Regions from separate parts of the Mesorhizobium sp. M0207 genome, predicted to be linked through region 1. Evidence: predicted binding sites of a transcription regulator. Region 1 holds the regulator's gene; the other holds the start of a gene.
What was found. The regulator LexA, encoded in region 1, represses DNA repair genes until DNA is damaged. The targets are predictions, from matches to a motif close to TGTTCNNNNTGTGTTCNG.
Positions count from the first base shown of each region.

Region 1 (14,630 bases):
ACATAATGCGGCTGATGAAGCTCCTGCCGCACCGCTATCCGTTCTTGATGATCGACCGTATTGTCGACATAGATGGCGACGAATCCGCCGTCGGCATCAAGAACGTCACCATAAACGAGCCGCATTTCCAAGGTCATTTCCCCGACCAGCCGGTCATGCCCGGCGTGCTGATCATCGAGGCGATGGCGCAGACGGCCGGCGCCATCTGCATCCGCAGCCTTGGTACGGAAAAGCCGTCGCTGGTTTATTTCCTGACCATCGACAATGCCAAGTTCCGCAAGCCGGTCGTTCCAGGCGACCAGCTGAAAATTCATGTGAAGAAAATCAAGAAACGCGGCAATCTTCTCAAATTCGCTTGCGAGGCCCTCGTCGATGGCGCCAAGGCGGCGGAAGCCGAGATCTCGGCGATGATGGTCGCAAGCGGCTGACAAACGAATGCTAATGAAAATCCAGACAGTCATCCATCCATCCTCGGTCATCGAGGCAGGCGCCCAAATCGGCGAAGGCGCCCGCATCGGGCCCTTCTGTCACGTCGGCCCCGACGCCGTGATCGGCGACCGCGTCGAACTGGTCAGCCATGTCTCGGTGATTGGCGCGACCACCATCGGTGCATCGACCAAGGTCTATCCGATGGCGATACTGGGCGGGCCGCCGCAGAACACCAAGCACAAGGGCGGCCGTACCACGCTGGTGATCGGCGAGAACTGCACGATCCGCGAAGGTGTCACCATGCATGTCGGCACCGATTCCAGCCGCGGCGAGACGACGATCGGCGACAACGGCAATTTCCTTGCCTATGCCCATATTGCCCATGACTGCGTGGTCGGCAAGAACGCCACCTTCGCCAATCAAGCGACGTTAGGCGGGCATTGCGAAGTCGGTGACAATGTCTACATCGGCGGCCTTACCGCGGTTCATCAGTTTGTCCGCATCGGCGATAACGCCTTTCTCGGCGGTTGCTCGGCGATCGTCGGCGACGTCATTCCTTACGCCATCGCCGTTGGCAACCGTGCCAGCCTTCGCGGCCTCAACATCATTGGCCTGAAGCGCGCCGGCCTGCCGCGTTCGGAGATCCACTTGCTGCGCAAAGCCTACAAGACGATCTTCGATCGCTCCCGGACCGTCGGCGAAAACATCGAATTTGCCAAGGCGGAATTCGCCTCGTCGCCGACTGCCATGAAGATCGTCGACTTCATCGCCGGTCGCGGCAAGCGGCACTACGCCGTGCCGTCCCTCAAGGGTAGCGACGGCGACGACACCGATGATGAAGACTGAGGGCAGATGACGAAGATTGAGGCTGCCGGAAAAGGCCTTGATCTCGCGCCAGATGCCAAGGTCGGCATCATCGCCGGCGGCGGCAGTCTCCCGGTCGAAATTGCCCGAGCGCTCGCCCGGCAAGGCAAATTGCCCTTCGTCGTGATGGCGGCCGGCGAGGTCGATCGCATAGCCGATTTCGAGCCCTATGAGCAGGCAACCTTGAGGCTGGAAGACGTCGGCTCGCTGCTGCCGATCCTTAAGCGGCACCACGTCACGCATCTCGTAACCGCGGGTCATATCACGCGCCGCCCCAGGCTGAGCGCCATGCGCCTCAATTTGGGCCTGCTCGCGTGGCTACCCAGCCTCTTCGTCGGTGTAACCCGGGGGGACGATACGGTGCTGAAACTGTTCGTCCGCAGGATCGAGCGCAGCGGCATCAAGGTCATCGGCGCTCACGAGATCGTGCCGGAGCTGGTCGCCGCCGAAGGCCTGCTGACCAAGGCGGCGCCACGCAAATCCGACTGGCGCGACATCGAGGCGGCGCACGCGGCGGCAAAAGCCATCGGCGCGCTGGATATCGGCCAAGCGGCTGTTGCGGTCGGCGGCCGCGCCATTGCGTTGGAAGGCGTCGAAGGCACCGACGGGCTGCTCGAGCGGACAAGGGAGTTGCGCGGGCACGGCAGGCTGGCCGGCGGGAGCCGCGGTGTTCTGGTCAAATGCGCCAAGCCCGGTCAGGAACTGCGTGCCGATCTGCCCTCCATCGGCCCGCTGACAGTCGAGGCCGCGCATGCCGCCGGACTGGCCGGCATTGCCGTCGAAGCCGGTCGCTCGCTAGTGCTCGAAGGTCCCGCCACCATCGGACGTGCCAATGCGCTCGGCCTGTTCGTGATCGGCCTGCCTGCTGCGGAGCCGGCGCATGGCGAATGAGCGGCCGTTGAAGATAGCCATCGTCGCCGGCGAGGAGTCCGGCGACCTGCTTGGCGCCGACCTTGTGCAGGCGCTCAAGCGCATGACCGGGCGCGAAGTTCGGCTTGTCGGCATCGGCGGCCGCCATTTGCAGGCGCTCGGCCTGGCGCCATTGTTCGACGGCAGCGAGATCGCACTGATGGGGCTTAGCGCCATCCTGCGCGACCTGCCGCGCCTGATACGGCGGATCGGCCAGACGGCCACCGCGATTGCCGGTGAAAAGCCCGATTGCCTTATCACCATCGACAGTCCGGACTTCTCGCTGCGCGTCGCCAAGAAGGTGCGTGCCGCCGATCCGACTATCCCGATCGTCCACTATGTCTGCCCGAGCGTGTGGGCTTGGCGGCCGGGCAGGGCGGCGGCGATGAAGCCATATGTCGATCACATTCTTTGCATCCTGCCGTTCGAGGTGAAGGAACTCGCTCGCCTGGGCGGGCCGCCCGGCACCTATGTCGGGCATCGCCTTACACACGATCCGGGCATAGTCAGTGCCGCAAGGGCGCAGGCGCAGCCGCGTAACCTCGCCGCTGACCGTGTGAAAACGTTGCTTGTATTGCCCGGTTCGCGTCGCGGCGAGGTGCGGCGCCTGGTTGGGCCGTTCGGCGAAACGCTGTCGATCCTGCGGGCGCGCGGGCACCGCTTGCGCCTGCTGTTGCCGACGGTGCCGCACGTCGCCGACCTGGTCAGGACCTCGGTCGCGAGCTGGGACGAGAAGCCGGAGATCATCCTTGATGCCGAACGCAAATGGCAGGCCTTCGGCAAGGCGGATGCGGCGCTGATCGCGTCGGGGACGGTATCGCTGGAACTGGCACTGGCGGGTGTGCCAATGATCTCCTGCTACCGGCTCGATCCGGTCATGCGCATGGCGCAGCCGCTGATCAAAGTATGGAGCGCAGCCTTGCCCAATCTCATTGCCGACCGACCGGTTGTGCCGGAACACTACAATCAATATGTGCGGCCGCATTATCTGGCGCGGCAGTTGGAAGCGCTGTGCTCCGATACCGCCTACCGCACCTGGCAGAAGCATGGTTTTGCCGACATTGCCGGGCGTATGGCAACCGCCAAGCCGTCAGGCGAGATTGCCGCGGGGGTGGTGATGGGGATGGTGAGGAAGTGAGTGAATTATGAATTGTGAATAGTGAATTGTGAATAGCGGTTTCTATGGACAGGGAGCGACGCTTCGCTACTCCCATTCACCATTCACCATTCACCATTCACCATTCACCACCTTCACCGCTTCGCGATTGGCACGTAGTCCCGTTCCGGCGCGCCGGTATAGAGCTGGCGCGGGCGACCGATCTTCTGGTGCGGATCCTCGATCATCTCCTTCCACTGCGCGATCCAGCCGACGGTGCGGGCGACCGCGAACAGCACGGTGAACATGGTGGTCGGAAAGCCCAGCGCCTTCAGCGTGATGCCGGAATAGAAATCGACGTTCGGATAGAGCTTCTTCTCGATGAAATAGGAATCGGTCAGTGCGATCCTTTCCAGCTCCATGGCGATGTCGAGCAGTGGATCGTCCTTGATGCCGAGCTCGCCCAGGACCTCGTGCGCGGTCTTCTGCATGATCTTGGCGCGCGGATCGTAATTCTTGTAAACGCGGTGGCCAAATCCCATCAATCGGAACGGATCGTTCTTATCCTTGGCGCGCGCAATGAATTCCGGGATGTGATCGACATGACCGATCTCGCCCAGCATGTTCAGGGCTGCCTCGTTGGCGCCGCCATGTGCGGGACCCCACAGGCAGGCGATGCCGGCAGCGATACAGGCAAAAGGATTGGCGCCCGACGAGCCGGCCAGGCGGACGGTCGAAGTCGAGGCGTTCTGTTCGTGATCGGCGTGCAGGATGAAGATGCGCTCCATCGCGCGGGCCAGCACCGGATTGATCTTGTATTCCTCGCAAGGCACGGCGAAGCACATATGCAGGAAGTTGGCTGCGAAATTCAGCTCGTTCTTCGGGTAAATGAATGGCTGGCCGATGTGGTATTTATAGGCCATCGCCGCGATCGTCGGCATCTTGGCGATCAGCCGCATTGACGCGACCATGCGTTGATAGGGGTCCGAGATATCGGTGGAATCGTGATAGAAGGCCGACAGCGCGCCGACCACGCCGCACATCACCGCCATCGGATGCGCATCACGGCGGAAGCCGGTGAAAAAGCGCGACATCTGCTCATGCACCATAGTGTGGCGCGTCACCCGGTAGTCGAAATCGTCCTTCTGCGCCTTGGTCGGGAGTTCACCATAGAGCAAGAGATAGCAGACTTCGAGGAAGTCGCCGTGCTCGGCCAATTGGTCGATCGGGTAGCCGCGGTGCAAAAGAATGCCGGCATCGCCATCGATGAAGGTGATTTCCGATTCGCAGCTCGCCGTCGACGTAAAACCGGGATCGTAGGTAAAGACGCCGGCGGTGTTGTAGAGCGAACCGATGTCGATGACGTCAGGTCCTACCGAACCACTTCGTATCTTGAATTCATGGGTTTTGCCGCCGAGTTCCAGCTTGGCCGTCGATGCCTGGGTTTTGCCGCCAAATTCCATTTTTGTCGCAGGTTCGGTCATAGCAAACTCCTTTTTGTTTCCTCAGGCCGGCAAAGGCAAAATATCTGAACCCAACACGTCAAAAGCATCGGAATACGCACATTTGCGCCCGCAATTGAATCTGCGCGGCAGATTAGGCCAAGACCCAATGTTGCACTGCGAAACACACCTTTCAATGCCAATCTTCTTGGGCCAGTTTGCTAATCGATTTGATCAGCGATCCGCGCCAGGCTTTCCTCGCGGCCAAGCACGGCAAGCACATCAAAGACACCTGGCGAGGTACTTTTGCCGGTGAGCGCGGCGCGCAAAGGTTGGGCCACGGCGCCGAGTTTATAGCCGGCGGCCTGCGCATAGTCGCGGATCGCGGCTTCGGCTGAGGCGGCAGACCACCCCGAAACCGTGGCTAGTGCCGCATGAGCGCCCCGCAGGATCGCGCGTGCCTCACCGCTGAGCAGCGCCGCCGCCTTCTCGTCGACCGGCAGCGGCCGTTCGACGAAAAGGAATGCAGCCCCTTCAACAAGTTCGACCAGCGTTTTGGCGCGCTCCTTCAGGCCCGGCAACGCGGCAAGCAGTTGCGCCCTGCGTCTGTCGTCGAGGCGAGCGGCGATTGCCGGGCCGCCTTCTAGATAGGGCAGAGTGGCGATGAAGATGTCGAGCAGCGCCGCGTCGTTCATCCGGCGCATATGCACGCCGTTAAGCGCCTCGAGCTTGGCGAAGTCGAAACGGGCGGCGCCCTTGTTGACGTCGCCAATGTCGAACCATGTAATCATGTCGGCGATCGACATGATCTCATCGTCGCCGTGGCTCCAGCCAAGCCTCGCCAGATAGTTGAGCAGCGCCTCCGGCAGGTAGCCCATGGCGCGATAGGCTTCGACGCCAAGCGCACCGTGCCGCTTCGACAGCTTGGCGCCGTCGGCACCGTGGATCAACGGGATATGCGACATCGACGGCACCTCCCAGCCCATGGCGTGATAGATTACGGTCTGGCGTGCGGCGTTGGTCAAATGATCGTCGCCGCGGATGATGTGGGTGATGCCCATGTCGTGATCGTCGACGACGACGGCATGCATGTAGGTGGGATTGCCGTCCGAGCGCAGAATAATGAAATCGTCGAGATCCTTGTTGGGAAAGCGCACGTCGCCCTGGACGCGGTCATGCACCACCGTCTCGCCGTCTGTCGGCGCCTTGATGCGGATCGCCCCCTTGGCGCCGGGCGGCGCCTCCGACGGGTCGCGGTCGCGCCAGCGCCCATCATAGCGGGGCGGAAGCCCCTTGGCTCGCGCTGCCTCGCGCATCGCCTCCAGCTCCGCCGGCGTCGCGTAGCAGTAATAGGCCTTGCCCACGCGCACCAGCTCCTCGGCCACCTCGCGATGGCGCGGCGCGCGCTCGAACTGCGAGACAGGCGCGCCGTCCCAGGTGAGTCCGAGCCAGGAAAGCCCGTCGAGAATGGCTGCCGTCGCCGCATCCGTCGACCGCTCACGGTCGGTATCCTCTATACGCAGCAGCATCGTGCCGCCCGTGTGCTTGGCGTACAGCCAGTTGAACAGCGCCGTGCGCGCGCCGCCAATGTGCAGATAGCCGGTGGGCGAGGGGGCAAAACGGGTGACGACCTTATCGGGCATGGAACTCTCAGGCGGGCGAAGGAAGTGGGTTTGCGGACTTTCGCGCGTTGCGCGTTCATGTAGCATAGGAGGTCGAGGGCGCAAGGGGCAGACCCGATGGCTGTGCGAGGCCGTGGTGCGGGCGAGGGCGAGGACGTTGGCAGCGACGTCAGCGAACGCTTGCTGTTTGCCGCTCCCCCGCCTGTCCCGCCGGCACCGGCATTGCTACCTGCTCCGCGCTTCGATGCTCCGTCGCTGCCGGCCAGCGACCCAGCAACGGTTCTCGTGCCCGCGGGCGAGCCTATCGTACGCCTGCGCAGGCGTTTCCGCCTCCCGTCACCGTCCCGTATCCGCAACAGCGTAACCACAGCGGCCGGTCTGGAACTCGACCGCGGCATCGCCTTCCTGCTGGTGCCGGTGTTCCTCGCATGCGGGGTGGTCGTTTATTTCGGGCTGTCGGTGGAGCCGGCCTTTCCACAGCCGGTCGCAATCGCGCTCCTCGCGACCCTTTGTGCCGTCGTCTCGCGGTCATGGCCCAGGACGCGCCTGTGCTTCATGGTGGCACTGCTCTGCGCGCTTGGCGTACTTGCCGCCAAGTTCGAGACATGGCGTGTCGGAACGCATATGCTCGGCTCCGAAATCTCGACGCGGCTGACGGGTCGCGTCGTATCGTACGAGCCCATGGCGAGCGGCCGCATCAGGCTGACAATCGATGTGATCTCAACCGCCAGGCCGACACTGCGCTACATGCCGGAACGGCTCCGCGTTTCGGCGATGAAGATACCGGCTGAGCTGACCGCCGGTTCTGAGATCACCGGCTATGTGCGGCTGCTGCCGCCGACCGGCCCGGTGCGGCCCGACAGCTATGATTTCTCCTTCGACAGCTATTTCGCCGGTATCGGCGGCAGCGGCTTTTTTCTCGGCAATCCGAAAATCGTGTCGTCGGACAGCATGCCGCTTGCCGCGCAGCTTTCTTCCGCGATCGAAGACGCGCGTGAATCCATCGCCGACCATATCCGCAGCCGCATCGGCGGTGCCGAGGGCGAGATTGCTGCTGCGCTGATCGTCGGCGTGCGCGCCGGCATTCCCGAGGAGATCAACGAAGCGATGCGGCGCACCGGCATCTACCACATCATCTCCATCTCGGGGCTGCATATGGCGTTGGTCGCCGGCACCATCATGGCGCTGCTCCGGGGTGCCTTCGCGCTGTTTCCCGATTTCTCATCGCGACGGCCGGTCAAGAAATATGCCGCGGCCGCCGCGCTTTTTTCGATTGCGGCCTACCTCGTCTTTTCCGGCATTGTCGTGGCGGCCGAACGCAGCTTCATCATGCTGGCGGTGATGCTTATCGCCGTGCTGTTCGACCGGGCCGCGCTCACCATGCGCAACCTGGCGATCTCGGCCATCGCGGTCATCCTGGTGTCGCCGCACGAGGTGGTCGGTCCGAGTTTCCAGATGTCCTTCGCCGCGACGGCGGCCCTTGTCGGCGCCTATGCAGGCTGGTCCGATTACCGCGCCGGCAGGGCCACCACGCCGCCGCCGCGGCAGTCGCCGCTACGCTTTGCCACTCGAAAGGTCCTGCTGGGCATGTGCGGTCTGGCGATGACCTCGATCATTGCAGGGAGCGCCACGGCGCTTTTCGCCATATGGCATTTCCAGCGCGTGGCGCCGCTCAGCCTGTTCGCCAATCTGGCCATCATGCCCATCGTCTCACTGGTCGTCATGCCCTTCGCCGTTCTCAGCGCGCTGGCGATGCCGTTCGGTGCGGATGGCCCTTTTCTCTATGTCATGGGCAAGGGGCTGACGGCGATGATCGCCCTGTCCGGGTGGATCTCGGAGCGCTCGCCGATCGATGCGGTCGGACTGATTTCGCTGAGATCCGTCCTTCTGGTGACGATCGCCCTCGTCATTGCCAGCATGGCGACGACGTGGTTGCGGCTGGCGGCACTTCCTTTTGCGCTCGCCGGCTTGCTGACGACAACGCAGACACGCATACCCGACGTATTGGTCTCGGAGGACGCACGGCTGGTCGCGCTGCCGATCGGCAGCGGTGAACTCGCGGTCAACCGGGCACGCCCGAATGAGTTCACCATCGACAACTGGAAACGCGCGCTCACATCAGAGGCTATCGTCGCGCCGGAAACACCTGGAAAGAACGACCCGCAATTCGACATTGCCGATCCGGCCGACCTACCGCCGGGCATGCCGTTCATTTGCACGGACGGCCTCTGCCTTGCCAGGCATCCATCCGGCGCGATCATCGCGCAAGCCAAGGACCGCGATACTGCGCGGCCAGCCTGCGCCTTTGCCAGCTTGATCGTCATCGACGACGCCACCGCCCATAACCCCTGCTACTACGACCGGCTGGTCCTCGTCGTCACCAAACGGCAACTGGCGCGCGCGGGAAGTGCCGCCGTCTATTTCGATCCACAAGCGGCAACACGCGCCGAGATCCGCTTCGCCGTCGAAAAATCATACCGGCCCTGGCACGTGCAGCGGAAATTTTCACGCGCGGCACGGGGCCTGCCGCCATACCGCCGGGCCGACAACCCCAAAGCCGGCGCCAAGGACGGAGCTCAGTAGCGGCGGATCAGTCCGACGAGCTTGCCCTGCACCTTGACCCTGTCTGGTCCGAAGATGCGCGTCTCGTAGGCCGGATTGGCGGCTTCCAGGGCGATCGAGGCGCCCTTGCGGCGGAACCGCTTCAGCGTCGCTTCCTCCTCGTCGACCAGTGCCACCACGATCTCACCGGGGCTCGCCGTATCGGCATTGCGGATGATCACCGTGTCGCCGTCGAAAATGCCGGCCTCGATCATCGAATCGCCTTTGACCTCGAGCGCATAATGCTCGCCGCCCATGATCATATCCGGCGGCACCGAAATCGAATGCGTCTGGTGCTGGATGGCGTCGATCGGCACACCGGCAGCGATGCGGCCCATCACCGGGATCGAAACGGCGGCGACGACATCGTCGTCATTTCCGGCTGCGGGCACGCGCGACGATGTCGGCTTGCCTTGCCGAGGGGCGCCTTGCCCAAGACTACCCTGGATGACACTCGGCGAGAACTTGCGTGCCGCATTGAGGCCGGGGGCGATCGAGTCAGGCAGGCGTAGCACTTCCAGCGCACGGGCCCGGTTGGGCAAACGGCGAATGAAGCCGCGCTCCTCCAGCGCCGTAATCAGCCGGTGGATTCCGGATTTGGAAGCCAGGTCGAGCGCTTCCTTCATCTCGTCGAATGAAGGCGGGATACCGCTTTCCTTCAACCTTTCGTGGATGAACATAAGCAGTTCGTGTTGTTTGCGTGTCAGCATAGCGACCCCCAACAGAATCAGAAAAACAAACCCAGAACAAACACTATCTGTTCCAGTTGTGTTCCGCAACTGTTTAAAGTTTAATGAATGCGTTAAGGCTCGGGAAACAAACGACGTCCCCTACCGGCGTACCGCATTTTCACCGCCGCAAGCCTCATCGCCTTGATTCTGCTTTCGTTTGCGCCCTTCTGGCCTCCTAGAAGGCGGCACTGGCATCGGCCGTCGGTCGGCAAAAGGCACGGAATTGAACCCGTATCGACTGTGCGGTTTGGTCAATGCACCGTGAACGAAACGAACTCAAAACGCCAACCTCGGGTTAAGTCCCGGTTTCCACCGCCTGGTCAGGCTGCTTCTCGCCGGTGGAGCCTTGCTGCGCGCAACCAAGTAATGGAAGAACAGTCGATGCGTGTCCGGCGTTGCGTTGGATCTTGGGGGAGCAGACAAATCATGACAGGAATTCCCGATCTCGTGGCCATAAAGGCGATGGATGCCGCGGATCCGCTGCGCGCGATGCGCGACCGCTTTGTGTTGCCGCAAGGAGTGATCTATCTCGACGGCAATTCGCTAGGAGCTGCTTCACGTGCCGCTTTCGATGAACTGCACAAGGCCGCGACCGAAGAATGGTCGCATGATCTCATCCGCGCATGGAACACGGCCGGCTGGTTCAACATGCCGCTTGAACTTGGCGACCAGCTCGGGCGCCTGATCGGGGCCGCGGCCGGCCAGACAGTGGTCTGCGACACGACATCGGTCAATATCTACAAGCTGCTGCACGCCGCCATGGCCATGCGACCGGAGCGGCAGGTCATCGTCGCCGAGGGCGATAGTTTTCCGACGGACCTCTACATGGCCGAGGGTGTGGTTTCGACGCGAAAAGATACGCTGCTGCGCCTCTCGGGAGTCGACGCGCCGACCATCGAAGAGCTGATCGACGAACGCACCGCTGTGGTGCTGGTCAACCACGTCAACTATAAGTCGGGCGAACTGCGCGACATGCCGGCGCTGACGCGCAGGGCTCAGGAAGCCGGGGCGATGATCGTCTGGGATCTCTGCCACACCGCCGGCGCGATGCCAGTCGAACTCGACAAGGCAAACGCCGATTTTGCCGTTGGCTGCACCTACAAATATCTGAATGGCGGCCCGGGCGCGCCTGCCTTCATCTATGCGGCTGAGCGGCATCTTTCCGACATCCAGCAGCCGCTCACCGGCTGGTGGGGCCATGCACGGCCCTTCGCCTTCGAGCCAGGCTATGCGGCCGGCACCGGCATCCGCCGGTTTCTGTGCGGCACACAGCCGGTCCTGTCGATGCGCACGCTGAAGGGCGCGCTCGACATCTGGAACGATGTCGACATGACGGCGGTGCGCAAGAAGAGCATCGCGCTGGCGGATCTGTTCATCGAGCTTGTCGAGGCAAAGTGCGGCACTTACGGGCTCACGCTCGAAAGCACGCGCGATGGGGAAAAACGCGGCAGCCAGATTTCATTCATGCATGAGCATGGCTACCAGGTCATGCGCGCGCTGATCGAACGAGGCGTGATCGGCGATTTTCGCGCGCCATCGACCATGCGCTTCGGCTTCACCCCGCTCTATGTCGGCTATGCCGATGTCTGGCAGGCCGTCAAAGTGCTTGAGGACATCCTGCACACCGGTGCGTGGAAGGATGCGCGCTTCGCCATCAAAGCAGCTGTCACTTGAGATTGATGCGAGAGCTGGAATCGTGAGGCTGGCGACGACGCGCCGCGCGATGCTTACGGCTACGCTGCAAGGCCATATGCCAGGGAGGGCGCAGGGTGTTCGAACGTCACATTGCCGATTGGGACAACGCCTATGCCAACGGCGCCAACATAGCCGGCAGCGATCGCTGGCCGGCGGCCTGGATCGAGCCCGCGCGGGTTTTCCGCGACGTGCTTTCGACCGAGGGCAGGGCGCGGCTCGACATGGCCTATGGCGACAATCCACGCAACCGGCTCGATCTTTTCCTGCCGGCCATCAAGCCTAAGGGACTCGTGGTGTTCGTTCATGGCGGCTACTGGATGGAATTCGACAAGAATTTCTGGTCGCATCTTGCCGCTGGCCCTGTTGATCGCGGCTATGCGGTGGCGATGCCGTCCTACACGCTCTGTCCGCAGATACGCATTGGCGGCATCGTCAAGGAGGTCGGCGCGGCGATCGGCAAGGCGGCGGCGATGGTTGCAGGGCCGCTGATGCTGACCGGGCATTCGGCCGGCGGCCATCTTGTTAGCCGGATGGTTACGGCGACGACGCCGCTGGCGACCGAAGTGGTCCGGCGCGTTCGTCATGTGGTGTCGATCTCGGGGGTGCACGATTTGCGCCCGATCATGCGCACCGGCATGAACGAGACGCTGGCGATCGATGAGGCCGAGGCGCAGGCCGAAAGTCCGGTGCTGCTGCGCCCGATGGACAAGGCCCGCCTGACCTGCTGGGCCGGCGGCGGCGAGCGCGCCGAATTCCTGCGTCAGAGCGCGTTGCTGGCCAACATCTGGATCGGCCTGGGTTCCGCGACCAGCTCGGTGGTCGAACCTGACCGGCATCATTTCAACATCATCGACGGTTTGGCCGATCCAGACCATCCGCTGACCCGGACCTTGATTTCGGAGTGAGGCAGGTTCAGCGTAGCATCAGCACGTCGCAGGGGGAGCCCGCCGCCGCGGCAGGCGCGAACGGCGCGCGAACGATCAGCCCGTTGGCATCGGCCAGCATTTTCAGCATCGAGGAGTCCTGGATGCCGAACGGCGTCGCCACGGGCGTACCGGCGTCATCTATGACAACAGCCCGCACATAATCTTGCCTGAGATCATTGGCCGGCATGGCGGCACCGAGCCGTGCCCGACGTATATCCTGCTGAAAGGCGCGGCCGCCGAGCCGCGCCAGCAGCGGCTTCAGGAAGAGCTGAGTGCAGACCAGGCTTGCCACCGGATTGCCGGGCAGGCCGATGCAGCGAATGTCTCCCAGCCGCCCGAACATCAGTGGCTTGCCCGGCCGCATGGCGATCTTCCAGAAATCGAGCGTCATGCCTTGCCCGGTCAGCACCTCATGGACGAAGTCGTGGTCACCGACCGAGGCACCGCCCAGCGTGACGATGACGTTCGCGCCAGCCTTCACGGCCTTTTCAACCAGCGCAGCGATCGCCTCCCTGCGGTCCGGCGCGATGCCAAGGTCGAGCGCGCGCGCACCGACCGACTGTGCGGCAGCGGCGACACCATAGGCGTTGGAGGAGATGATCTGGTCGGGGCCAAGATCGCTGCCCGGCGGCAGTAATTCGTCGCCGGTGGCGATGATGGCCACCAGCGGCCGTTTGACCACGCGCACCTCGGGGTGATTGGCCGATGCCGCCAGCGACAAGGCCGCCGGGTCGAGCAGGCGGCCTTTGGGCAGCAGGACATCGCCCTTGGCGAAATCGAGCCCGAGGCGGCGGATGTTGCGCCCCTGCACCGTCCGTTCCGTCACTTCGACGCTGCCGCCACCGAGATCGCGGACGTTCTCCTGGATGACGATAGTGTCGGCGCCTTCGGGAAGCGGCGCGCCGGTAAAGATGCGCACGGCCTGCCGCTGCTGCACCGTTCCGGCAAAGCCGCGTCCGGCCGGCGCCATGCCGACCACCGAAAGCCTTGCCGGTACGGACGCGATATCGGCCGCCCGCACGGCATAGCCGTCCATGGCGGAGGCGTTGAACGGCGGCTGGGTGCGGAGCGCCACAACCGGCTCCGTCAGCACGCGGTCGGCGGCATCCAGCAGTGCGACGCGTTCGCCCGGCAGCGCTGCTGCGCCGTCCAGCAGGCGCTCGAGCGCCTCGGCAACTGGGACCAGCACCATTATCGGCCTGCCTCGGTGGCCCCGTCTCCGGTGATCTTGTAGTCGCCGGATTTGCCGCCGGTCTTTTCAACCAGCCTTATGCCGGAGATGACCATGGCGCGGTCGACCGCCTTGGCCATGTCGTAGATGGTCAGGCAAGCGACCGAGACGGCACTCAGAGCCTCCATCTCAACGCCGGTCTTGCCGGTGACGCGGGTCAATGCTGTCACCTTCAGGCCGGGCAGCGCGGCGTCCGCCTCGATATCGACAGATATCCTGGTCAGCAGCAGCGGATGGCAAAGCGGGATCAGTTCATGCGTCTTCTTGGCCGCCATGATGCCGGCAATGCGCGCGGTGCCCAGCACGTCGCCCTTCTTGGCGTCGCCGGCGAGGATCATGTCCAGCGTCTCGGGCCGCATCGCGACAAAGCCTTCTGCGACTGCCGTGCGCACCGTCACAGCCTTGTCGCCGACATCGACCATGTTGGCTTCGCCCTGCGCGCCAAGATGGGTGAGGGTGGCCGCCATCCTCAAACGGCCTCTGCCGGCGCCTTGCCCGTCAACAGCAGGCGCGTTGCCGCGGCCACGTCCTGCTGGCGCATCAGGCTCTCGCCGACCAGGAAAGTCGCAATTCCGCTCTGCTCCAGCCGGCGGCAATCGTCGTGCGAAAAGATACCGCTCTCGCTGACCAGATGGCGGTCGGCCGGCACCATCGCTGCCAGCCGCTCCGAGGTCTGCAGGCTGGTTTCGAAGGTCCGGAGATTGCGGTTGTTGATACCGATCAGTCGCGACGACAGCTGCAGGGCGCGTTCCATTTCAGCCTCGTCATGCACTTCGACTAGCGCGTCCATGCCGAGCCCGAACGCTGTCGCTTCGAGTTCTCTTGCCAACGCGTCGTCGACGCTGGCCATGATGATCAGGATGGCATCGGCGCCCCATGCCCTGGCCTCGTAGACCTGATAGGGGTCGAACAGGAAATCCTTGCGCAGGGCAGGCAGCTCGACGGCAGCGCGCGCAGTGGTGAGGAATTCGGGCGCGCCTTGGAAGGAGGGTGCGTCGGTCAGCACCGAAAGGCAGGCGGCACCGCCCTTCGCATAGGCCCTGGCCAGCGCCGGTGGATCGAAATCGGCGCGGATCAGGCCTTT
Region 1 is NZ_JAMYSQ010000007.1:186,033-200,662, reverse strand. Features, by position in the region: gene fabZ (3-hydroxyacyl-ACP dehydratase FabZ) at 1-428, shown strand, start outside; gene lpxA (acyl-ACP--UDP-N-acetylglucosamine O-acyltransferase) at 442-1,275, shown strand; gene NKJ15_RS13345 (LpxI family protein) at 1,282-2,184, shown strand; gene lpxB (lipid-A-disaccharide synthase) at 2,174-3,340, shown strand; gene gltA (citrate synthase) at 3,454-4,782, opposite strand; gene gltX (glutamate--tRNA ligase) at 4,962-6,383, opposite strand; gene NKJ15_RS13325 (ComEC/Rec2 family competence protein) at 6,480-8,945, shown strand; gene lexA (transcriptional repressor LexA) at 8,939-9,673, opposite strand; gene kynU (kynureninase) at 10,121-11,368, shown strand; gene NKJ15_RS13310 (hormone-sensitive lipase) at 11,464-12,294, shown strand; gene NKJ15_RS13305 (molybdopterin molybdotransferase MoeA) at 12,302-13,507, opposite strand; gene moaC (cyclic pyranopterin monophosphate synthase MoaC) at 13,507-14,013, opposite strand; gene trpC (indole-3-glycerol phosphate synthase TrpC) at 14,016-14,630, opposite strand, start outside.

Region 2 (14,630 bases), on a different contig from region 1:
CGACTTCTTTTCCGGCAGGCCCTTGCGCTTGGTCTCGGCGAATTCCTCGAGCTGTTTTTCGCTCATGGATTTATACATTCCCTTCGACGCGCCTTTGAGCGCGCCCTTCTTGGTCTCGCCGCGCTTGGCTGACAATGCCGCGCCGGCCGCTTTCTGCTGGGCTTTTGAGGTGGCTGGCATGATGGTTTCTCCCGTTTCCAATGAGAGGAAAACGCATTGTCCGGTGTGATGTTCCCAAAGCGAAAATTGCCTGCGATCAGGATATCGCCAGGCCAAATCCCTGCATCAGCCGGCGCGTCGGAAAATCGGCGCTGTTCGAGGTGAAGAATGCAAGGTCGGCGCCTTCCGGCAGTGCCTCTCTGCGATAGCGGGCCTCGGTATCGGCAAGCAGCGACAGCGCCCGGCGTGCGATCGCCTCGGCCGGGTCGAGCCAGTCGACCGGCCACGGTGCTGTCTTGCGCATGCGGTTGGCCAAAAACGGATAATGGGTGCAGGCAAGCACGACGATGTCGGTGCGCAGCCCGTCATGCTCGACGAAGCACGGCGCGATCTCGGCGCGCACGGCGTCCTCGTCGACAAGGCCATCGCGCATATAGGCTTCGGCCAATCCCGCCAGCTTGTCGCTGCCGACCAGGCGGACATGGCATTTCTGCGCCCATTTGCTGATCAGGTCGCGCGTGTACTGGCGCTTGACGGTGCCGGGCGTAGCCAGCACCGAAACCAGGCCTGAGCGCGTGCGTTCCGCCGCCGGCTTGATGGCCGGCACGGTGCCGACGAAAGGGTGGCCGGGAAACCTCTCGCGCAAGGCATCGATGACCAGCGTCGAGGCAGTGTTGCAGGCGATGACCGAGATGGCCGGCGAAAACCGGTCGAGCAGCCTGGCGAACAACTCCAGGATATGTGTTCTCAGCGCCGGCTCCTCCCAGCCGCCGAAGGGGAACGCCGCGTCGTCGGCGACATAGATGAAGCGGCGATCAGGCATCAGCACGCGCGCCTCCCGCAGCACGGTCAGGCCGCCAATGCCGGAATCGAACATCAGGATCGGACGGGCGCTCGATGGATCGGTCATTGTCATTGAGTCACTAAGGGCTGGGAATCACTAAGGGCTGGGAATCACAAACGAGATCACGGGGGAAGGCCCGGCCCATGCTTTCTGCTTCGGCCAATGATGCTTTATCCCGGCCGCCTCTATGTGGAACCATCATGGCCTTGATGCGGCGAGCCGGTCACACAAGGCCGCGCTTGCCGAAGCCGCCGGGCCGCGGCCGGCCGTTCGCCGGAGATGCAGGTTGAGATGCAGGGTGGTTCGACGGCACCGGCGCGGCCCGCGTGGCGTAGGCTGGAGCCAGGGCCGTCGCGCCGGCGGCTGACGCTGAATGGAGCGCGGCGGCGCCGCGCAGCGGCCCGGGCGGGTCGAAATCGTCGAAACTCAGGGATGACGCTATATCCGAAGAGCCGCCACCCGCCGGCTTGGCCGCCAAGATGACGGCCCACAGCCCGACAAGAGCTAATCCCAGCAGGTTAAGGCCGGAATGCGAATCTTCGCCGTCGAATTTTACGACAAGAACAGTGCCGGCCTGCAGGATCGCAAACAGCGTCGAGAACACGATATAGGACCAAAGGATCCAACCCGACCCTTGCGCGTCGCGGCTTCGACGCCAGGCGAAATTCGCGCGGAACAGAACGATCACCAGCGAGGTAACGAGAACGGCCGCGGCCAGCCCTTCCCTGGAAGGTCCGGGCTTCGAATTGGCCAAACCCTCGATGCCGATGGTCAGCACGACGCACAGGACAAAGGTCACGATTTCCGCAACCAGCAGGGCCGCGGAATAGAAGAAAAAGCGAAGACGCCCGATATTTGAATTGAACATCCAAGGACCCATCGTTCGCCGGACAATGGATCATATCGAATAACATTCGGTTACTGGTGAGGTGGCGGGATTCGAAGCTTAGGGCCCGTTGACAAAGTCGGCTTTGTTCACTGAAGCCCAAATGCTACCCGCTTCAAAACGTCCTTCACCTGAAGCCTAAAATCGACGGTGTAGAAGGTCGATTGAACGACTGCGCCTTCTTTGATCTCTAGAATGCTGTCTCGACTGAATGTGCATCCCGTTGCGTCCAGAAGGCTTGATACCGCAGCTACGTCACCGACGGTTTTTTCATCTAGGCGATAGAGTGCCGGATATATCGGGGCGCACTTGTTCCCAGCATTCTCAACTAAGCGCCATTCCGTGTCGAAGAAATACGTCGCACGTGCCTTCGCATCAGATCGCGTGCCACCATGCTCATCGCCCCATCTTGAATGCAAACCGTTGGCCCAGTCGTCTATTGAAATCAGGTTCGAGGTATTTGACTCGACTCCGTATACTATCGAGTAGACGTGGCTGCCGGTTAGCGGCGACGTCAACGCAAACCTATATCTGAAGATCAGGTTATGCTCTTTCTCTTCGTGAGATATTGAGATGGTCTGCAAATATGCAGAGCGAGCCTCCAGTGAAAGTGACATGTCCTTGCGGTTGTTGAGCGCTCGTTTCTTTTCCGAACGCTCCCAATCGGGATAGCGTGACCTGATAACTTCCTCCAGTTCTTGTCTAGGCATTCCGACGCGGAGCACGGAATTGGGTAACAATCTTTCAATGGCTTGCTGTGCGGGAAGTGTGCTCGATGGCTTTTCAAATTCCGACGCCGCAGACATTTCAGATAACAGACAGAATAAGACAAACGCGGGCAAGATAGCTCTGGGCACGATCTCTCTCACTGATTAAGGGCGTCGCCAGCAGAAGAAGCACACCCGCCTTGGCAGTCAATGGCAATTGCTTTTTATGCGCTCCCGTTGGGAACAAACACCTAGTCTTTGTCTGTCGCCTTGCCAGCGCGCCGGGCCGCCGCCGGGAGCCGCCTTGGATCGTCGCCGGGCGATCCGTCGCCGCGCGGCATGGCCGGCGAGAACCTGTCCAGCGATGATATTATGCCGCGCAGCACCTTGAGCTCCGGCTCGGCAAAGCCGGGGCGGGTCAGCACAGCGCGCAAATTGTCGACCATCTTCGGCTTCTTCGCTGCCGGGCGGAAATAGCCGCGCGCCTCCAGTGCACCTTCCAGATACGCAAACAGGCCGTGCAATTCTTCCTTGGTGGCCGGTGGCATTTCGGGGCCGGAGAAGTTGGTCCTGGTCTCGTCTTCCAGGCCGGACTTCATCCATTCATAGGACATCAGCAGGGCCGCCTGGGCGATGTTGAGCGAGGAGAAGGCTGGATCGACGGGGAAAGTGACGATCTCGTCGGCAAGCCCGACCTCGTCATTATAGAGGCCGAAGCGTTCGCGGCCGAACAGGATGCCGGTGCGCTGGCCGGCCCGCTGCCGCGCCCGCAGCGCCCTGCCCGCCTCGACCGGCCCGCGCACCGGCTTGAAATTGTCGCGCGCGCGCGCCGTGGTGGCGAAGACGAAGTTCAAATCGGCGACCGCCGAGGCGAGGTCGTCGAACACCTTGATGGCGTCGATGACGTGGTCGGCGCGGCTTGCGGCGGCACGCGCCTTCTCGCTCGGCCAGCCGTCGCGCGGGTTGACGAGCCGCAGCTCGGAAAGGCCGAAATTGGCCATGGCGCGCGCAACCATGCCGATATTCTCGCCGAGCTGCGGCTCGACCAGGACGATCGCCGGTCCGGACGCTGGAGTTCCGGAGGCAAGAGGGGTGGCGGGATCCTGGGTAGCGGCCATGGTTGTCAGTGAACTGCTGTTTGCGGCATTTCGCAGTCCCCTGCCACATTTGGCGGCGAAAATGAAGCTTTCGCAAGGAATGCCGACACTACGGCGCGGTTCGCCGTTTGCGCGGCCAAAAAGCCTTTGATATACGGGCCGCATCCCAGGGCCGGCAGCCGTGCGGGCAAGGCCGTTCCGTTCCCCAAAAGCGAGGCATTCTTTCCATGGCGAAGATCAAGGTGGCGAACCCGGTCGTCGAACTCGACGGCGACGAGATGACCCGCATCATCTGGCAGTTCATCAAGGACAAGCTGATCCACCCTTATCTCGACCTCAAGCTCGAATATTACGACCTCGGCATCGAGCACCGCGACGCCACCAACGACCAGGTGACCATCGATTCGGCCAATGCCATCAAGAAATACGGCGTCGGCGTGAAATGCGCGACGATCACGCCCGACGAGCAGCGCGTCGAGGAATTCAAGCTGAAGAAGATGTGGAAGTCGCCGAACGGCACCATCCGCAACATCCTCGGCGGCACCATCTTTCGCGAGCCGATCATCATGAAGAACGTGCCGCGGCTGGTGCCCGGCTGGACCAAGCCGATCATCGTCGGCCGCCACGCCTTCGGCGACCAGTACCGCGCCACCGACTTCCGCTTCCCCGGCAAGGGCAAGCTGACGATCAAATTCGTCGGCGAGGACGGCCAGGTGATCGAGCACGACGTGTTCGACGCACCCGGCGCCGGCGTCGCCATGGCCATGTACAATCTCGACGAATCGATCCGCGAATTCGCCCGCGCCTCCCTGAACTACGGCCTGCTGCGTAATTACCCCGTCTACCTCTCAACCAAGAACACCATCCTCAAAGCCTATGACGGACGCTTCAAGGACATCTTCCAGGAGGTCTACGAGGCGGAGTTCGAAGCAGAATTCAAAGCTAAGAAGCTCTGGTACGAGCACCGGCTGATCGACGACATGGTGGCCTCGAGCCTGAAATGGTCGGGTGGCTATGTCTGGGCCTGCAAGAATTATGACGGCGACGTGCAGTCCGACACGGTGGCGCAAGGCTTCGGCTCGCTCGGCCTGATGACCTCGGTGCTGATGACGCCGGACGGCAAGACCGTCGAGGCGGAAGCCGCGCACGGCACCGTCACCCGCCACTATCGCCAGCACCAGAAGGGCGAGGAGACCTCGACCAATTCGATCGCCTCGATCTTTGCCTGGACGCGCGGCCTCGCGCACCGCGCCAAGCTCGACGACAATGCCGAACTGAGGCGCTTTGCCGAGACGCTGGAAAGGGTCTGCATCCAGACGGTCGAGTCCGGCTTCATGACCAAGGACCTGTCGCTGCTGATCGGCCCCGACCAGCCATGGCTTTCGACCACCGGCTTCCTCGACAAGATCGACGAGAATTTGCAGAAAGCGATGGCCTGAGCCCAACCGGCATGGGCAAGCCCGTCGTCTACGGCGCGGACTACAGCGTCTATGTGCGCATCGTGCGGCTGGTGCTGGAGGAAAAGGGCGTCGGCTACGAGCTCGTGCCCGTCGACATCTTTGCCGCGGACGGCATTCCCGGCTGGTATTTCGAGCACCAGCCGTTCGGCCGCATCCCGGCCTTCGAGCATGACGGCTTTCGCCTCTACGAGACCGGCGCGATTGCCCGTTATGTCGACGAAGCCTTTGGCGGCCCGGCGCTGCAACCGGTCGAAGCCCGGCCTCGAGCACGCATGAACCAGATCACCAGCCTGCTCGACGCCTATGCCTACAGGACCATGGTCTGGGATGTCGCGGTCGAGCGGCTGGAAACAACGCCGCCCGACGAAGCCGTGATCGCCAACGGGTTGCGGCAGGCAAGAATGGCATTGCAGGCGCTCTCCTCGCTGAAAGCTGAAGGGCCTTGGCTGTTGGGAACGGACCTGACGCTGGCCGACCTGCACGCCGCACCGATCATCGGCTATTTCGTCAAGGTCGCCGAGGGACAAGCCCTGCTGGCCGAGTTTGCCGAGATCCAGAATTGGTGGACCCGCATTGCGGCGCGTGCGAGCGTTGCCGGCAGGCTGACTTAACTCTCGAGCGCATTCATGGCCAACTCTCACCAGGACGCACTGACGGTGGCCAGAATAGTCAGAGTCAACCACGCCGGCGAGTACGGCGCGATCAGAATCTATTCGGCACAGATTCTTGTCGCGAAGCGTTTCTGGCCGGACTGCGTGCCGTCTTTGTCGGAGATGCTTGGGCACGAGCGCACCCATTGCGCGTCTTTCCATGCAGCCATGCCACTGCGAAATTCCCGACCGTGTCGCGTGATGCAATTCTGGAGCTGGGGCGGCTGGCTGCTGGGTTTCCTCACTGCCCTGCTCGGCCCGCAAGGCGTCTGGGCCTGCACCGCAGCTGTCGAAGCGGCGGTGCACCGCCATCTCGATGATCAGCTGTTCTTTCTCACCGGACGCGATCACGAGTTGCACGGCATCATCCTGTCCATCCGCGAAGAAGAGCTTGCCCATCTCCGTCACGCCGAAGAGCAGCTGACCTCGCCTGGACCGTTGCTGAACCGCCTGCGCGCAGCGATCTCCGTTACCACCGACTGCCTGATTTGGCTGTCGACCTGGGGGGACTCGACGCGAATGACGCGTGCCCTGAAGGCATCAAGGCATCTCTGATGAGCGCTATGCCGTTCTAGCGCCGCCTCTTTGGGGCCACTGCCCTGCGCCATCGGGCCGCCGCCCGGCCCTAACGCCATACCGTGATCTGGACACCTGGCTCAGGCGAAGCAGCCACCGAATTGGCAAGCCGCTCAATCGGGAAGGTAGATCTCCGCCTTCATGAAGGTCTTCGCACGGCCTGTGATCAGCACGCGATCTCCGGCCAGTTCGCATAGCAAATGCCCGCCGCGCTGCGAGCATTGGAATGCCGACAGATGCGTCTTGCCGAGTTTTTCAGACCAGTAAGGCACCAGCGTCGCATGAATGGAGCCGGTTACCGGATCCTCGGGAATGCCCGCCCCAGGCACGAAGTAACGGGAGACGAAATCGTGGGCTCGCCCAGGCGCGGTAATAACCAGGCCGAGAGGATGAAAACGTCCGATCCTGAGCAGATCGGGAACGAAAGATCGCACGGTTGTCTCGTCGGCAAGCTCGACAAACAGGTTCTCGAAATTGCGGAAGCTCGCAACCGGCCGCTGAGGCAATATCGCTTGCAGCGCCGAGTTCAGCTCTTCCTCGACGGGCTGCGGCGGAAAACAAGGCAGATCGAGCTGATAGCCCCCTTCCCACCGGGAAACCCGCAGCTCGCCGACCCGGGTGGCGAAGGCCATTTCGCCCTGACCATTGTATTCCGTAGCCAGCACATGGGCGGCCGCAAGAGTGGCGTGGCCGCAGAAGTCGACTTCATGGACCGGCGTGAACCAGCGCAAATCCAACCTTTGCCATTCGGCCGCACAAACGCGGTTTCAGCAAGATTGTTTTCGTTGGCAATGGCCTGCATTACCTGCTCCGACAGCCATTCCTCTAAAAGGAGAACGGCGGCAGGGTTACCCTGGAAGGCCCGTTCGGCAAAGGCATCGACCTGATACATCGTCAGCGTCGGCATATCGGCCCTCAAAGATATCCGCTGGGCGACGCGCCATTTCGGCCGTGCCGCCCCCGGTGCAGGTTCACGCCGCTTCGAGAGCCGCCTTCACCGCAGCGATCGCGTCTTCGGCCTTCGAGGCGTCCGGGCCGCCGGCCTGAGCCATATCGGGTCGCCCGCCGCCGCCCTGCCCGCCCAATGCCGCGGACGCGACGCGCACCAGATCGATGGCGCTGAAGCGGCCGGTCAGATCATCGGTGACGGCGACGACGACGCTTGCCTTGTTGTCCTCGCCGGCGCCGACAAAGACGACGATGCCGGAGCCGAGCGACTTCTTGCCGGCATCGGCCAACGGCTTAAGATCCTTTGGCGAGACGCCCGATACCGCCTTGCCGAGAAAACCGACACCGGCAATGGTTTCGTTTTCCGCCGGCACACCGGCTGGCGAGCGATCGCCCAGCGCCAGCTTCTTGCGCGCCTCTGTCAGCTCCTTTTCGAGCTTCTTGCGTTCGTCGAGCAGCGCCTCGACGCGGGCCGGCACATCGGCCGGCGATATCTTCAGCGCGGCGGCGGCCGCCTTCAGCCGCTTGTCCTGTTCGTCGAGATGCTTTCTGGCCGCCTCGCCGGTCAACGCCTCGATGCGGCGAACGCCGGCAGCGACCGCGCTGTCGGACAGGATGCGCACCAAGCCGATATCGCCGGTCGCCCTGACATGCGTGCCGCCGCATAGCTCGACCGAATAAGGCCGGTTGGCCTTGGCGCCATGCAAGCCCGTGCCCATCGAAACGACGCGCACTTCATCGCCATATTTCTCGCCAAACAGCGCCATGGCGCCTTCGGCAATGGCGTCGTCGACAGACATCAGCCGCGTGGTTACAGGGCCGTTCTGAACGACGATCTCGTTTGCCATGCGCTCGACCTCTTCGAGCTCGTCGGGCGAGATCGGCTTGTTGTGGGAGATGTCGAAGCGCAGACGCTCGGGCGCAACCAGCGAGCCCTTCTGCGCCACATGGGTACCCAGCACCTCGCGCAGCGCCTCATGGATCAGATGCGTGGCGGAATGGTTCGCGCGCAGCCTGGAGCGACGCGCGTGGTCCACCTTCAGCTCGACGGTCGCGCCCGTCTTGACCGTGCCGGTAGCCACCTTGCCGAGATGGACGAAAAGCCCATCGGCCTTCTTCTGGGTATCGGATATCTCGATCGAGAACCCGTCGCCCGAAATGACGCCGGTGTCGCCCATCTGGCCACCGGACTCGCCATAGAACGGCGTCTGGTTGACAACCACGGCAACGGCGTCACCTTTGCCGGCGCTGTCGACGGTCTTGCCGTCCCTGACCAGCGCCTGGATGAGGCCTTCCGCCTGCTCGGTCTCATAGCCGAGGAACTCGGTGGCGCCGGCGTTCTCGCGCACCGGAAACCATACCGTCTCGGTCGCCACGTCGCCGGAGCCGGCCCAGCTTTTGCGCGCCTCCGCCTTCTGCCGCTCCATCGCCTCGGTGAAGCCGGCAAGGTTGACCGAGATGTTGCGCTGGCGCAGCGCGTCCTGCGTCAGATCGAGCGGAAAGCCATAGGTGTCGTAGAGCTTGAACGCTGTCTCGCCATCCAGCATGTCGCCGGAGGCCAGCTTTTCCGTCGCCTCGGAAAGCAAGCCCAAGCCGCGCACCAGCGTCTTGCGGAAACGAGTTTCCTCAAGCTTCAGCGTTTCGGTGATCATCTGTTCGCCGCGCACCAGTTCCGGGTAGGCTTGACCCATCTCGCGGACCAGTGCCGGCACCAGGCGCCACATCAGCGGATCGCGGGCGCCGAGCAACTGCGCGTGGCGCATGGCGCGGCGCATGATGCGACGAAGCACGTAGCCGCGTCCTTCGTTGGACGGCAGCACGCCGTCGGCGACCAGGAAGCAGGACGAACGCAAATGGTCGGCGATGACGCGGAACGATGCGACGGTGCCCGCATCCGGACCTTTGCCAAGCGCCGACGACGCAGCGTCGATCAGGTGGCGGAACAGGTCGGTTTCGAAGACGCTTTCAACGCCTTGCAGGATGGATGCCATGCGCTCGAGGCCCATGCCTGTGTCGATCGACGGACGCGGCAGGTCGACGCGCTCGTCCTTCGTCACCTGTTCGTACTGCATGAACACCAGGTTCCAGAATTCAAGGAAACGGTCGCCATCCTCCTCGGGGCTGCCAGGAGGGCCGCCCCAGATATGCTCGCCACGGTCGATGAATATCTCCGAACACGGCCCGCAAGGTCCAGTGTCGCCCATTGCCCAGAAATTGTCCGAAGTCGCGATGCGGATGATGCGATCGTCCGAAAGGCCGGCGATCTTCTTCCAGTACGAGGCCGCCTCGTCGTCGGTGTGGTAGACGGTGACCAGCAGCTTGTCCTTCTTCAGCCCGAACTCCCTGGTGATCAGGTTCCAGGCAAGCTCTATGGCCCGCTCCTTGAAATAGTCGCCGAAGGAGAAATTGCCGAGCATCTCGAAGAAGGTCAGGTGGCGCGCGGTGTAGCCGACATTGTCGAGGTCGTTGTGCTTGCCGCCGGCGCGAACACTCTTCTGGGCAGTCGTGGCGCGCGAATACGGCCGCTTCTCCAGACCGGTGAAAACGTTCTTGAACTGCACCATGCCGGCATTGGTGAACATCAGCGTCGGGTCGTTGCGCGGCACCAGCGGGCTTGACGCGACGACCTCGTGACCTTCCTTGCGAAAATAGTCGAGAAATGCCGACCGGATCTCGTTGACGCCACTCATGAATACTGCCTTTTCGAGAGAACCGCCGGCTGCCGGCGGAAAATAGACATGGCCTTTTAGCGGTCGCACCGCAGCCTGTCCAGAAACACCAAATGGTCTCAAATCCCGGCTTTCACCAGCGCCTTGAAATGCGTCTGCCTCGCCGTCAAACGCGAACCGCCGGCCATGGGCCGGCGGTTCGAAACGCATCGATTACGCAAACTCAAAATCAAAACATCAAATCGAAACCTGGCTGAGGCTCAGCGAGGCGTCGCTTGCCCTACATCACCCCAGCGTCGTCCTCGAAACCGTCGTCGCTGCTTTCGGAGCCGCCGTTCTCAAGGAATTTCTCAGCAATCAGCCCGGCATTCTGCCGTAGCGCCAGCTCGATCTCGCGCGCCGTGTCGGGATTGTCGCGCAGGAACAGTTTTGCGTTTTCGCGGCCCTGGCCAAGACGCTGCGAATTGTAGGAGAACCAGGCGCCCGACTTTTCGACCACGCCCGCCTTGACGCCGAGATCGACCAGCTCGCCGGTCTTCGAGACGCCCTCGCCATACATGATGTCGAACTCGACCACCTTGAAGGGCGGCGCCAGCTTGTTCTTGACGACCTTGACGCGGGTCTGGTTGCCGACGACCTCGTCGCGATCCTTGACCGAGCCGATGCGGCGGATGTCGAGGCGGACCGAGGCATAGAATTTCAACGCATTGCCGCCGGTCGTCGTCTCGGGCGAACCGAACATGACGCCGATCTTCATGCGGATCTGGTTGATGAAGATGACCATGGTGTTGGAGCGCGAGATCGAGGCGGTGAGCTTGCGCAGTGCCTGGCTCATCAGGCGGGCCTGCAGGCCGGGCAGCGAATCGCCCATCTCGCCTTCGATTTCCGCCCGCGGCGTCAACGCCGCCACCGAATCGACCACCAGCACGTCGATGGCGCCGGAGCGCACCAGCGTGTCGCAGATCTCCAGCGCCTGCTCGCCGGTATCGGGCTGCGAGATCAGCAGGTTTTCGAGATCGACGCCGAGCTTGCGGGCATAGACCGGGTCGAGCGCGTGCTCGGCATCGACGAAGGCGCAGATGCCGCCCTTCTTCTGGGCTTCGGCCACCGTGTGCAGCGCCAGCGTCGTCTTGCCCGAGCTTTCCGGCCCGTAGATCTCGACGATGCGGCCGCGCGGCAGGCCGCCGACGCCAAGCGCGATGTCCAGCCCAAGCGAGCCGGTCGGCACCGTTTCGATCTCGACGACCTGCTCGTTCGCGCCGAGCCGCATGATCGAGCCCTTGCCGAAGGCACGCTCAATTTGCGACAGCGCCGCATCCAGAGCCTTTGATTTGTCCACCGCTTTGTCCTCTACAAGCCGCAAAGAATTCTGAGCCATGATACATCACCCCGTGGTCGTCAATGGAGGCCGGACAATCCCGCAATCCTTAAAAGAATGTACCTCATTTGTTCTCATTTGTCAATGAGCACCAAGGATTTGAAAAATAACGCATATCCCTATTTGTTCTATTTTTGTTTCGCAATTATTGCTTCGGATGTATCTCACCTCGCATGCGGCGCCGTTGCCGTTACCGACCGAATCGGACCCGCGATTGCAGGGTTCCGCCCGGCGACCTAGTCTCCCCGGGCAACAGCTAAAGGGCATTTTGACGGCATGATCAAATCCTCGACGATCCTGGCCGTGGGCGGCGCCTATATCGAGCGGCGCGGCCGGGTTGCCGGCGCCTTCGTGCCAGCAGCGTCTAATCCGGGCACGATGCGCGAGCATGTCGGCGGCGCCGTCTTCAACGCCTTGCGCTGTGCGGTGCGCCGCGGCGTCTCGGCCTCGCTGCTTTCGGTGCGCGGCGGCGATGCCCTTGGCGACACGGTCTTACGCGCCGTCACCGAGGCCGGCATTGCCGACCTGTCGGCGGTGTTCCTCGACCGCGCGACGCCAAGCCATACGATGCTGATCGACAGCGACGGCGGGCTGATCGCCGGCCTTGCCGACATGGTGCTCTACGAACTGGCGCTTCCCAAGCAGATCCGCCGTGCCAAGGTGCGGGAAGCGATCGGTTCGGCCGACGCGGTGCTGTGCGACGCCAACCTGCCGTCGACCGCGCTGGAGCGGCTGGCGGCACTCGCCGCCGGCAAGCCGGTGTTTGCGCTTGCGGTCTCGCCCAACAAAGCGGCGCGGCTGACGCCGGTGCTCGACCGTCTGGCGATGGCCTTCATGAACCGGCGCGAGGCCGGCATGCTCGCCGGCGTCCAAATCGATCAAGGCATCGTCGACGGCCTGAGACGCGCCGGGCTGAAAAGCGGCGTGATCACCGCCGGCGACGAACCAGTGCTCGGTTTCGACGAATTGGGCGCGTTCTCGATCTCGCCACCGCCGCTGCAAAAGCGGACCGATGCTGCCGGCGCCGGCGACGCATTGGCAGGCGCCACGATCGCTGCCCTGCTGCGCGGCCTGACGCTGCGCGCGGCACTGCGCGAAGGCATTGCCGCAGCTATGCTCGTCGTCGAGAGTGCCGCCTTCACCAGCGCTGGCTTTGCCGAGGCGCTGGCGCTCGTGCCCGAGGCGCGGGACCTGGCATGAAGTGCGGCCCGGAATTGCCGAAGCATGACGCAGCCTATTTGCCGGCGCGCCGTGCTGCCTCGTAGGCGCGGCGCGACCAGATCGCCATCTCGTCGGGATCGTCGAAGGCGCTGTCGGGAACGCTCCAATAGGGCATCGACACGAGCTTGCCGTGGCGCGAGCCGGTATAGGTCCATTGCCGGCAGCCGGCCGCTTCGAAATCCGGGGCGCTTTCGGCGTCGGCCTTCAGCATCAATTCGCCACCGATGACGATGGCGACGATGACGCCGTCGAAATAGATGCCCTTGCCGCCGAACAGCTTGCGGATGCTGACCGGGCCGAGGCCCTCGAAAAGCTCTTCTATGCGCTCGTTGTCCATGCGGCGATCATGTCACCCGGATTTCCCCTTGTCATCGCCGCAACCGGCGCCATCCTGACAAAGTGCAAATCACTTTCGTCGGAGTTTCTCATGCCGCTTCTGCTCAAAGGGTCCTGCCGGTGCAATGCCGTGCGTTTCGAGGTGGAAAGCCACACGCCGGTGCCGTTCATGCTGTGCTACTGCTCGATCTGCCGCAAGCAGCAGGGCGGCGGCGGTTTTGCCATCAATCTCGGCGCCGATTACGAGACGCTGAAAATCCAGGGCAAGCGCCATCTCGGCGTCTACCGCGCCGAGATCGAGGACGACGAGCACCCGCAACGCGAGATCTCGACCGGCGAGCGGAACTTCTGCACGAAATGCGGGACGGCACTCTGGCTCTACGATCCGACCTGGCCGGAGCTGGTGCATCCGTTTGCCTCGGCGATCGACACCGACCTGCCAAAGCCGCCGGAGAAGGTGCATCTGATGCTGAAATACAAGGCGAACTGGGTCGAGCCGGATATCGGCAAGGGCGACAAGGTCTTCGATGTCTACCCGGAGGAGTCGATCGCAGACTGGCACAAGCGAACGGGGATGTGGGTGGATTAGTTGCTCCCGGCCTTAGGTCGGTGCGTGAGAGCCACCCAGCGCTCTATCTGCGCCACATCCACCCCACTGCGTTGGGCCGCAACCAAGGGATGATCTGCATCATGCAGAAACACCTTCGGACGCTGATCACCGGGCTGAAATACAACATTGGCATGCAGATGCAACGAGCCGGGATACTCAGGAATGTTGTGCATCAGATATCCAAAACAGAGTTCTTCTTCATACTGGCCACTGTCATATCCATCTCGGTATAGATCCCAGCTTTTTTCCGAGACCGACATCCATACGCCGAAACAGAACTCGCTGGATAGCTGAGGCACTGGCAGAGGCAGCAAGCAACGAACAAACCGATCTGTTACCCCCGACGCACGGCGCACCTCGCAGAAATCTTCATTCTTGCGAAAGGTCGCTCGAGCGGCATCGTCAAGCGTGTCCGTGTCCACGGGCGCACCGAACGCCATATCTGTTGGAAGCCCGGTATATTCCTGACCGCAACAGGCACACCGCCAGCGATATGCCTCGGCACTCATCACCAGAGACGCTAAGCCGCGCTTGCTTCGCGCGCCTCGGCCAGTGCCTTCAGATCGGCCGGCTTCAATTCGACCGATTCGCCGCAGCCGCAGGCCGAACTCTGGTTCGGATTGCGGAAGGTGAAGCCGGTGCGCAGCGTCGTCTGCTCGAAGTCCATCTCGGTGCCGAACAGGAAAAGTGCTGCCTCCGGCGCGACATAGACATGGGCGCCGTCGCGCTCGATATGGTCGTCCTTGGTGTTGGGCTCGGTCACCAGGTCGACCGTATATTCCATGCCGGCGCAGCCGCCCTTCTTGATGCCAAGGCGAATGCCATGCGCATTCTCACGGGTCGCAACGATCTCGCGCACCCGGTCGGCGGCCTTTTCGGTCATCGTGATGACGGCAAAGCGTCCCATATTTTCCTTCTCCATTGCGCGCAGGTTCAAGGCCTGCCGAATGATTCCTCACCTAAAATGGTGAAGTTTTGTACCCGGCGCAAGTGCGCCAGCCTCTGGCTGGTCGGATGCTAGTACCACCCCACCGCCACCTGCGCCTCTTCCGACATACGATCGGGCGACCAGGGCGGATCGAAGGTCAT
Region 2 is NZ_JAMYSQ010000022.1:9,990-24,619, reverse strand. Features, by position in the region: gene NKJ15_RS24625 (DUF3008 family protein) at 1-180, opposite strand, end outside; gene murI (glutamate racemase) at 257-1,069, opposite strand; gene NKJ15_RS24615 (DUF805 domain-containing protein) at 1,227-1,871, opposite strand; gene NKJ15_RS24610 (hypothetical protein) at 1,979-2,731, opposite strand; gene NKJ15_RS24605 (RNA methyltransferase) at 2,848-3,714, opposite strand; gene NKJ15_RS24600 (NADP-dependent isocitrate dehydrogenase) at 3,921-5,132, shown strand; gene NKJ15_RS24595 (glutathione S-transferase family protein) at 5,144-5,764, shown strand; gene NKJ15_RS24590 (demethoxyubiquinone hydroxylase family protein) at 5,780-6,358, shown strand; partial or broken gene NKJ15_RS24585 (PhzF family phenazine biosynthesis protein) at 6,493-7,271, opposite strand; gene alaS (alanine--tRNA ligase) at 7,351-10,017, opposite strand; gene recA (recombinase RecA) at 10,277-11,374, opposite strand; gene NKJ15_RS24570 (PfkB family carbohydrate kinase) at 11,651-12,574, shown strand; gene NKJ15_RS24565 (TfoX/Sxy family protein) at 12,609-12,932, opposite strand; gene NKJ15_RS24560 (GFA family protein) at 13,023-13,520, shown strand; gene NKJ15_RS24555 (DUF2199 domain-containing protein) at 13,517-14,050, opposite strand; gene sufA (Fe-S cluster assembly scaffold SufA) at 14,062-14,448, opposite strand; gene NKJ15_RS24545 (SUF system Fe-S cluster assembly protein) at 14,559-14,630, opposite strand, start outside.
Region 2: recA (recombinase RecA) is a predicted target of LexA. The motif match lies at 11,499-11,516, and genes of this name have one in related genera.